DNA from 4 places in the Halomonas sp. MCCC 1A11062 genome. Region 2 is predicted to be linked to each of the others. Evidence: predicted binding sites of a transcription regulator. Region 2 holds the regulator's gene; each other region holds the start of a gene.

Region 1 (2,197 bases), on a different contig from region 2:
CGCCATGACATCGAGCAGGTGTTCCGCCGGCAGCACCTGCAGATCGCCGGCCAAGGCCGCCTCGTCGGCATTCTCCTTGGGCACGATCAGCTTGCGCCCGGCCTTGCGTGCCGCCAGGGCCAGCGGCAATACGCCGCTGATGGGACGCAACCGGCCGTCCAGCGCCAGCTCGCCGACGCTCTCGATGCCCTCCAGCGCCTCACCCGGCACCTGGCCTGAAGCCACCAGAATGCCCAGCGCGATGGGCAGGTCGAAACGCCCGCCGACCTTGGGCAGGTCGGCGGGCGCCAGGTTGAGTACGATTCTGCGCGTGTTTGGGAAGTCGAAGCCAGCGTTGGTGAGGGCGCTGCGCACCCGTTCGCGGCTCTCCTTGACGGCGGCCTCGGGCAGACCCACCAGGGTCATTCCCGGCAGGCCGTTGGCCAGATGTACCTCGACCTGCACCTCGGGCGCTTCCAGCCCCAGGCCGGCCCGCGTGGCAACGATCGCCAGCATCTTGCGGTCCCTCGCTCCATTAGCTAAGGGTTAGATACTAGCACTGTGCTACCACGGGCTCTCCACGCTGGCTCAGCGCTTGGCTTCGCCGGGCTCGTCAGCGTCCTTGCCCGCATCCTCGGGCAGCGTGAGGGTCGCCTGGGTCACCGGGGTCTCGCGGGCCGCCAGCGCCTTCTCCAACGCCGCCACCTGCTGCTCCAGCGCCTCGACCCGGATGCGCGTGCGCTGCAGCACGTCCATCAGGATGTCGAAATCCTCCCGCGATACCAGCTCGAGGCGGTCGAAGGCGCCGCGTACGACCTGCTGTATTCCCTTCTGCAACTCTTCCGGCGCCTGGGCCGCCCCCTGCAGGCGCTCGCCGAGCTGCTGCGCCAACCGGCTGATGGGGTCCTGACTCGCCATGGTGCGCTTCTCCTTTCGCCTGGGCATGTTGCTCTACAGCATACGCAAGGCGCTGCAACGACGCATTCCCTTCTCACGCTCCGACATGGCGCGCCTGCACCACAACAAGGCACCAAGCTGGTGCACGGGCGCGTAACCCTCCTCTCCCTCTTGGTGAATCGAGCCTATCTCGTCCTGAAAAACGGCTGTAAGAAAAGGTTTTTTTCGGAAATGGCACGTAATGCGCATAAGCAAGACACAGCAGCTGGCAACCCATCGCCCAATACCAGCATGGAGAGACGCTAATGAAGCTCATCACCGCCATCATCAAACCGTTCAAGCTCGACGACGTACGGGAGGCCCTGGCCGACAACGGCGTGCAAGGCATCACCGTGACCGAAGTGAAAGGCTTCGGCCGTCAGAAGGGCCACACCGAGCTCTACCGCGGCGCCGAATACGTGGTCGATTTCCTGCCCAAGGTCAAGGTCGAGGTGGCCGTGGACGACTCCCGCGTCGAGAGCGTGCTGGATGCCATCTGCGGTGCGGCCAACAGCGGCAAGATCGGCGACGGCAAGGTCTTCGTGACGCCGCTGGAGGATGTGATTCGCATCCGTACCGGCGAACGCGGCGCCGAAGCCGTCTGATCGACATAACGAGAACAACGGAGAACAGCCATGAGTGAACTTGCCGAGTTGAGCTATGCGCTCGACACCTTCTATTTCCTGATCTGCGGCGTGCTGGTGATGTGGATGGCCGCCGGCTTCTCGATGCTGGAAGCCGGCATGGTGCGCGCCAAGAACACCGCCGAGATCCTGACCAAGAACATCGCCCTGTTCGCCATTGCCTGTACCATGTATCTGCTGGTGGGCTACTCGATCATGTACTCGAGCGATGCCGGTGGCATCCTGCCCAACCTGGGCGTACTGATCGGCGGCGAGAACAGCGTCGATGCGGTCACCGCCGGTGGTGAAGACGCCCCCTACTACTCCATGCGCGCCGACTTCTTCTTCCAGGTAGTGTTCGTCGCCACCGCCATGTCGATCGTCTCCGGCGCCGTGGCCGAGCGCATGAAGCTGTGGGCCTTCCTCGCCTTCGCCGTGGTCATGACCGGCTTCATCTACCCGGTGTCCGGCTACTGGACATGGGGCGAGGGCTGGCTCGACGAGCTGGGCTTCTCCGACTTCGCCGGCTCCGGCATCGTGCACATGGCCGGTGCGGCCGCGGCACTGGCCGGCGTGCTGGTCCTCGGCCCGCGCAAGGGCAAGTACGGCAAGGACGGCAGCATTCACGCCATCCCGGGTGCCAACATGCCGCTGGCCAC
Region 2 (2,197 bases):
AAGCTTCTAACAGGCATGAATATTGCCGATGGCATGCTTATTGCAGCCTCGAGCTCTTGCAAGTGATCCTCGGCCAGTCTAGGGTAGAGTCTTTCCGGCAAATGAGCCCATTATTCTCATGGCCATGAAAGCATCATTGCAACTGCGAGTCGGCACTCAGCTGACCATGACACCACAGCTACAGCAGGCCATCGCGCTGCTGCAGCTCTCCACCCTGGACTTGCGCCAGGAGATCCAGCAAGCTCTCGAGTCCAATCCCATGCTGGAGCTCGACGACGGCTTCGGCGAACAGGCCGTCAGCGAACCCCAGAGCGACGACTGGGCCAGCGAAATTCCCGGTGAGCTCTCCACCGACAGCGACTGGACGGATACCTATCCCGATCATGGCAGCGGCGCCGCCGGCGCCACCGGTGAAGGCCCCGACTTCGAACGCCAGGCCTCTGGGCAGACGCTGGCCGGCCACCTGATGTGGCAGTTGGCGATGATCGATGTGAACGAGCGTCAGCGCCAGATTGCCGAGAGCCTGATCGATGCCGTGGACGGCACCGGCTACCTGACCCAGCCGCTGGAAGAGATCCGCGACGGCCTGCGGCGCCAGGGCCTCGAGGGGTTGCCCACCCGCGAGGTCGAGCAGGTGCTGCTGCGCCTGCAGCAGTTCGAACCCACCGGTGTCTTCGCCCGGGATCTACGCGAATGCCTGATGCTGCAGCTCGCCACCCTGCCTGACGACACTCCCCTGCTGCCCCAGGCACGCCGCCTGGTGCGCCAGTTTCTCGAGGCCTTGGCCGCCGACGACCGCCGCCTGCTCAAGCGCCGCCTGAGCCTGGACGACGAGGCCCTCGACGACGCCATTGCCCTGGTACGCTCCCTGAACCCCCGCCCCGGCAGCGACTATGCCGAGGTCGGCAGCAACTACATCACCCCCGACCTGGTCGCCTATCACGACGAGTCCGGCTGGCGCGTAGAGCTCAATGCCGAAGCGCTGCCACGGCTGCGCATCCAGCCCGACTACGTCGCCCTGGTGCGGCGCGCCGACAAGAGCCAGGACAACCAGTTTCTCAAGGACCACCTTCAGGAAGCTCGCTGGCTGATGAAGAGCCTGGCCAGCCGTAACGACACCCTGCTGCGGGTGGGGCGCGAGATCATGGCCCGCCAGATCGACTTCCTGGAGCAGGGCGAGGAGGCGATGAAGCCCCTGGTGCTGGCCGACATCGCCCAGGCCGTGGAGATGCACGAGTCGACCATATCGCGGGTGACGACGCAGAAGTTCATCCACACGCCGCGCGGCGTATTCGAACTGAAGTATTTCTTCTCCAGCCATGTCGGCGGCAACGGCGAGGGGGACGCTCACTCCAGCACCGCGATTCGCGCCCGCATTCGCAAGCTGATCGCCGACGAGCCACCGCGCAAGCCGCTCTCGGACAGCCGCCTGGTGGAGCTGCTGGCCGACGACGGCATTCAGGTGGCGCGCCGCACCGTGGCCAAGTATCGTGAAGCGCTGGGGATACCCTCCTCGAGCGAACGCAAGCGCTTTCGTTGAAGTCGAAACGCAGCGTTGACAGCGGACAAGAGCGTCGTTCGGAGGGGTTTGCAAGGAGGCAAAAAGGGTTACAATCAAACCACCACTCGAAGGACGAAGGAGCTTGTCATGCAAGTCAACATCACCGGCCATCATGTTGAACTGACCGATTCCCTGCGTGACTACGTGAGCGAGAAGCTTAGCCGCGTCCAACGGCACTACGACAACATCACCAACGTCCAGGTCACCCTGTCCATCGAGAAGGAGCGCCAACAGGCCGCCTGCACGCTGCATGCCGCCGGTGCCGACCTGCATGCCGAAGCCTCCGACCCGGACATGTACGCCGCCATCGATGCGCTGACCGACAAGCTCGACCGCCAATTGGTCAAGCACAAGGAAAAGGCCCAGGCCCGCGCCCAGGGCGCCGGCATTCGCTGAGTTGCCATGACACTGGAAACCATACTGCCCCCTGAACGCGCGCTGTTCGACGTTCCCGGGGGCAGCAAGAAGAGGGTGCTGGAGTTTTTCAGCACCTTCATTGCGCAGAACACCCCGAGCCTCGATAGCCAGGAGGTCTTCGGCCGATTGATCGGCCGTGAGCGACTGGGCAGCACCGGCATCGGCAACGGCGTCGCCATTCCGCATGCGCGAAGCCCGCACTGCCACAGCCCAGTCGCC
Region 3 (2,197 bases), on a different contig from region 2:
CATCACCCTGGCCCTGGTTGCCATCTTTCACCTGATGCAGGGCAAGGAGCTGGCCGGCCAGGAGCGCGCCTGCGGCGCCGCCGGCTTCACTTCCGGCACCTTCGACGACGCCCATCGCCAGCTGCTGCTGCACCTGATCGACGCCCAGCAGCGCTGCTTCGACACCTGCCTCGAATTCACCAGCGAGGCGGTGCGCCAACTGTGGCAGCAGGAGATGCCCGGCCGCACGCTGGCCGGCATTCAGCAACTGCGCGAGATGGCCTGCGGCGACGTTGCGCTGCCGGAGAACGCCAGCACCCTGGGCGAGACCTGGTACGAATTGACCACTTGGCGGATCGACGCCATGCAGCGGGTCGAAACCTTCATGATCGGCGAACTGACCAGCCTGTGCCTGACGCGGACTCTGGATGCACGGCGTAGCCTGACACAGCGGGAGGAGCTGACCCGACAGCTGAACGATGCCTTGCCGGGCGTGTGTCAGCAGTTGGTGGAGTTGCTCGACGGCAGCGCCAGCCAGGAGCTCGGCGAGGTCACCGCCCGGGTGGTAGGCTCCTCGCTCAATCGCTCACTGGTGGAGCTGATGCGCGCCCAGGCCGGGCGCCTGCAGGCCCTGAGCGACGAATTGGAGGACACACGCCGGGCGCTGCGCGAGCGCAAGCTGATCGAGCGTGCCAAGGGCCTGATCATGTCCCACCAGAAGATGAGCGAGGAGCAGGCCTACGCCTTTCTGCGCAAGATGGCCATGGACCAGAGCAAGAGCATGGCCGAGATCGCCCAGACCGTATTGGGGCTGGCCGACATCCTCCAGCCAACGGCCGAAACGGGGATCGAGTCCTGAAGATGACACAGGCAGCAATGGTGCATCGCACAACCCGAGCGCACCGTCTCGGCGCCTGTGAGTCGGACACACCTCTTGACAGGCATCACAAACGAAATAGCAACGAATTGATTTTAAATGAAATAAATCGATAAAAAGACGCAATGGCACCCAAGCTGCAAAGCCTTACCGTCCGCTGAGTCAACGACGGTTCAGCGCTTCCATGCAGCACCAGGACCAGACAACGGCGTCTGCCCAGGTTCCCGTGACATTGTCATGCGAATCGGGGCAGGCGCCGTCTTTATTTGGCCAGACACTTCTTATTGGGAGCCATATCCATGAACAAGACCAACAAGGGCAATCCCGGACTCGACCGCCGCCGTTTTCTGCAGCAGACCGCCGGCGTCGTGGGCGGTACCGCTCTGCTCAGCAGCCTGCCGCTGAGCTGGGCCGTGGCCAGCGGACGGCCCGAAACCACCTCGGCCAAGCTCGGCTTCATCGCTCTGACCGACGCCGCGCCGCTGTTCGTGGCGGTGGAAAAGGGCTTCTTCGCCGCCCACGGCATGACCGATGTGGAGGTACTCAAGCAGTCCTCCTGGGGTACCACCCGCGACAACCTGGTACTTGGTTCGCAGCGCAACGGCATCGACGGTGCCCATATCCTCACGCCGATGCCCTATCTCATTGCCAGCGGCGCCATGACCCCAAACAACGTGCCGGTGCCGATGAGCATCCTGGCGCGGCTCAACCTCAACGGCCAGTGCATCTCGGTGGGCAACGAGCATGCCGAACTCAAGGTGAGACTCGACACCGCCGAGTTCGCCGAGGCCATCGCCGCCAAGCGCAGCGGCGGCGATGCGGTCAATGCCGCCATGACCTTCCCCGGTGGCACCCACGACATGTGGATTCGCTACTGGATGGCCGCCGGCGGCATCGATCCCAACCGCGACATTTCCACTATCGTGGTGCCGCCGGCCCAGATGGTGGCCAACATGCGGGTCGGCAGCATGGAGACCTTCTGCGTCTGCGAGCCGTGGAACCGTCAGCTGATCAACCAGGGCATCGGCTATACCGCCAATACCACCGGCGAGATCTGGAACGACCACCCCGAAAAAGCCTTCGCCTTGAGAAGCGATTACGTCGAGGCCAATCCCAATGCCACCCGGGCGCTGCTGATGGCGATCATGGAAGCGCAGATGTGGTGCGAGGATCCGGCCAACCACGAGGAGATGGCCCAGATCTGCTCCCGTCGGCGCTGGATTCATGCCCCCTATGCCGATCTGATCGACCGCATCCAGGGCAACTTCGACTACGGCACCGGTCTGGTGATCGAAGACCATCCGCAGATGATGCGCTACTGGAAACACCAGGCCTCCTACC
Region 4 (2,197 bases), on a different contig from region 2:
GGCACGCCCCGATACCATGGGGTAGAAAAGGGTTTCCTGCAGGGCTTCGGGAACACCGGGGCCGTTGTCGATCAAGGCCACCTCGCAGACCAGGCGATGACGCTCGGCGCCCAGGGTGAACTGGCGACGGGCACGGGTACGCAGCAGCAGGCTAGGCGCTTCGGTACCGGCTTCGGTCATCGCTTCCACCGCGTTGCGCGCCACGTTGAGCACCGCCTGGATCATCTGCGCCTCGTCACCGGGAAAGTCCGGCAGGCTGGGGTCGTAGTCGCGCTCGATTCTCACCCCCGGCGTCTCGGCGGAAAGCAGCGTACGCACCCGCTCCAGCACCTTGTGCACGTTCAGCGGCTCGTGACGCAGCAGCTTGTTCGGTCCCAGCATGCTGTCGACCAGGTCGCGCAGACGGTCGACCTCCTCGACGATGATATGAGTGAACTCCCGCAGGGCGGGGTCGTCGAGGTCACGCTCCAGCAGTTGAGCGGCGCCACGGATGCCGCCCAGCGGGTTCTTCACCTCGTGGGCCAGCCCACGCGACAGCACCTTGATCGCCTCCTGACGGTTGAGCAGGGCTTCCTCACGGGAAATCCGCAGCAAGCGGTCGCGCGGCTCCATTTCCACCAGCAGCTCGGCCGCAGAGAGCGGCGTGACCGTGTAGTCGATGGTCACCACGGTGCCGCCCAGCAGCGCCAGACGCACTTCGCGCTGGGTAAAGGGATGCTGGTCGTCCCGCGCCTTGGCCAGCACCTCGCCCATGCCGTCGTCTTCGACCAGCAGTGCCGCCAGGCTGTGCCCCTTGACCCGCCCCAGGCTGACCGCCAGCAAGGCCTCAGCCGCCGGATTCATCCAGCTCAACTGCAGCTCATCGTCCAGCAGCAGCACCGCCGTGGTGAGATGTTCCATCAGGCGTCGATACATTTTCGACCTTTTCTCGCAGAATGAAGGGGGCTGCTTGCATCGTCATGGCGCATGCCCTGCTCGTCGCCGCAGCGGCATCTCCCCTCGGCTTTACCTGCCCCTACACAAGAAGCAAGCAAGAAGCGCGCCAACCCTCACAAGGGCGATATAGCGCCGTTTCGGGGCGGATGCTGCACCCACCTATGCACCATAATGGTGCGAGCAGACGAAAAGCGCCAGCGAAGAAAGCGCACGCCCCACCCATCATGGTGCGACATCCTACCTATATCGGGGCAACTCTACTGGCGATGACATCGGGGCGGCCCTTTGGACGAGCGATGCAGCAGAAGGAGCTCAGCCGCCGCCACCGTGGGGCAGCGTGGCGTTGGAGCGCTGCACGTAGAGCGAGACCGGTGCCGTACGGTGGCGTATCTGCCCTTGGGCATCGAGCAGCTCGGCCTGCAACACGTACTCGCCGCGGGGCAGGTTGGTCAGCATGAAGGCACTGGTATGCATGGCGGTCTGGCTCACCTGCCCGTCGACGAGCAGCCTCACGCGGTGGTCGGGGCGCAGCGCCGGCACGATGACCAGCTCGACCTGCAGGTTGCCGGCGTAGCTGGCGGGAAGGTCACCCCCGTGCTCCGGCGAGCGAATACGGAAGGTGTCGTAGGGCATGAACGGCTGGCCCGGCGACTGACTCGCCCGCGGGGCAGTTCCCTCCACCCGCGGCGGCTCGGCCTGCCGCCCTTCGCTACGCGCAGGGATCACGGTCAACGGTGCCAGCTGGACCGGCTCGCCGCCACGATTGGGATCGTCGGTGAAGATCACGTTGCCCTGGGCATCGGTGGTGCGATAGATGGTCGTGGCCTGCGCCGAACAAGCCACCAGCACTCCCAGCAGGCACGGCACGATCTGTCTGAGCATGGGTCGCTCCCCCTGGCTGGGCACGTGTGACGAAACGTTCGCCTAGTATACAAAAAAGGCCCCGCAAAGCGGGGCCTTTCGCGGCGGACCGGCGGCAGCGCCACCGGCCACGGCGGCTGCTTAGCAGCTGTAGTACATGTCGAACTCGATCGGATGCGTAGTCATGCGGATACGCTCGACGTCTTCCATCTTCAGCTCGATGTAGGCATCGATCATGTCGTCGGTGAACACGCCACCCTCGGTGAGGAACGCACGGTCAGCGTCCAGCGCCTCGAGTGCCTGATCCAGGCTGCTGGCGACGGTCGGAACCAGCTTGCCCTCTTCCGGCGGCAGGTCATAGAGGTTCTTGTCCATGGCATCGCCAGGATGGATCTTGTTC

The links. Region 2 encodes sigma-54, which starts transcription at its own class of promoters, with help from an activator protein. Its sites were predicted from a motif close to TGGCACNNNNNTTGCTNT; they were not measured.
Region 1: HOP58_RS01910 (P-II family nitrogen regulator) is a predicted target of sigma-54. The motif match lies at 1,109-1,126, and genes of this name have one in related genera.
Region 3: HOP58_RS15810 (CmpA/NrtA family ABC transporter substrate-binding protein) is a predicted target of sigma-54. The motif match lies at 983-1,000, and genes of this name have one in related genera.
Region 4: glnL (nitrogen regulation protein NR(II)) is a predicted target of sigma-54. The motif match lies at 1,028-1,045, and genes of this name have one in related genera.

What each region holds. Positions count from the first base shown of each region.
Region 1 covers NZ_JABFTW010000001.1:417,644-419,840, reverse strand. Annotated here, with positions in the region: partial or broken gene HOP58_RS01925 (YifB family Mg chelatase-like AAA ATPase) at 1-495, opposite strand, end outside; gene HOP58_RS01920 (accessory factor UbiK family protein) at 568-897, opposite strand; gene HOP58_RS01915 (hypothetical protein) at 896-1,033, shown strand; gene HOP58_RS01910 (P-II family nitrogen regulator) at 1,182-1,520, shown strand; gene HOP58_RS01905 (ammonium transporter) at 1,551-2,197, shown strand, end outside.
Region 2 covers NZ_JABFTW010000004.1:49,161-51,357, reverse strand. Annotated here, with positions in the region: gene HOP58_RS05635 (RNA polymerase factor sigma-54) at 119-1,540, shown strand; gene raiA (ribosome-associated translation inhibitor RaiA) at 1,649-1,957, shown strand; gene ptsN (PTS IIA-like nitrogen regulatory protein PtsN) at 1,964-2,197, shown strand, end outside.
Region 3 covers NZ_JABFTW010000015.1:73,624-75,820, forward strand. Annotated here, with positions in the region: gene HOP58_RS15805 (nitrate regulatory protein) at 1-838, shown strand, start outside; gene HOP58_RS15810 (CmpA/NrtA family ABC transporter substrate-binding protein) at 1,156-2,197, shown strand, end outside.
Region 4 covers NZ_JABFTW010000018.1:29,279-31,475, reverse strand. Annotated here, with positions in the region: gene glnL (nitrogen regulation protein NR(II)) at 1-915, opposite strand, end outside; gene HOP58_RS17085 (DUF4124 domain-containing protein) at 1,249-1,818, opposite strand; gene glnA (glutamate--ammonia ligase) at 1,939-2,197, opposite strand, start outside.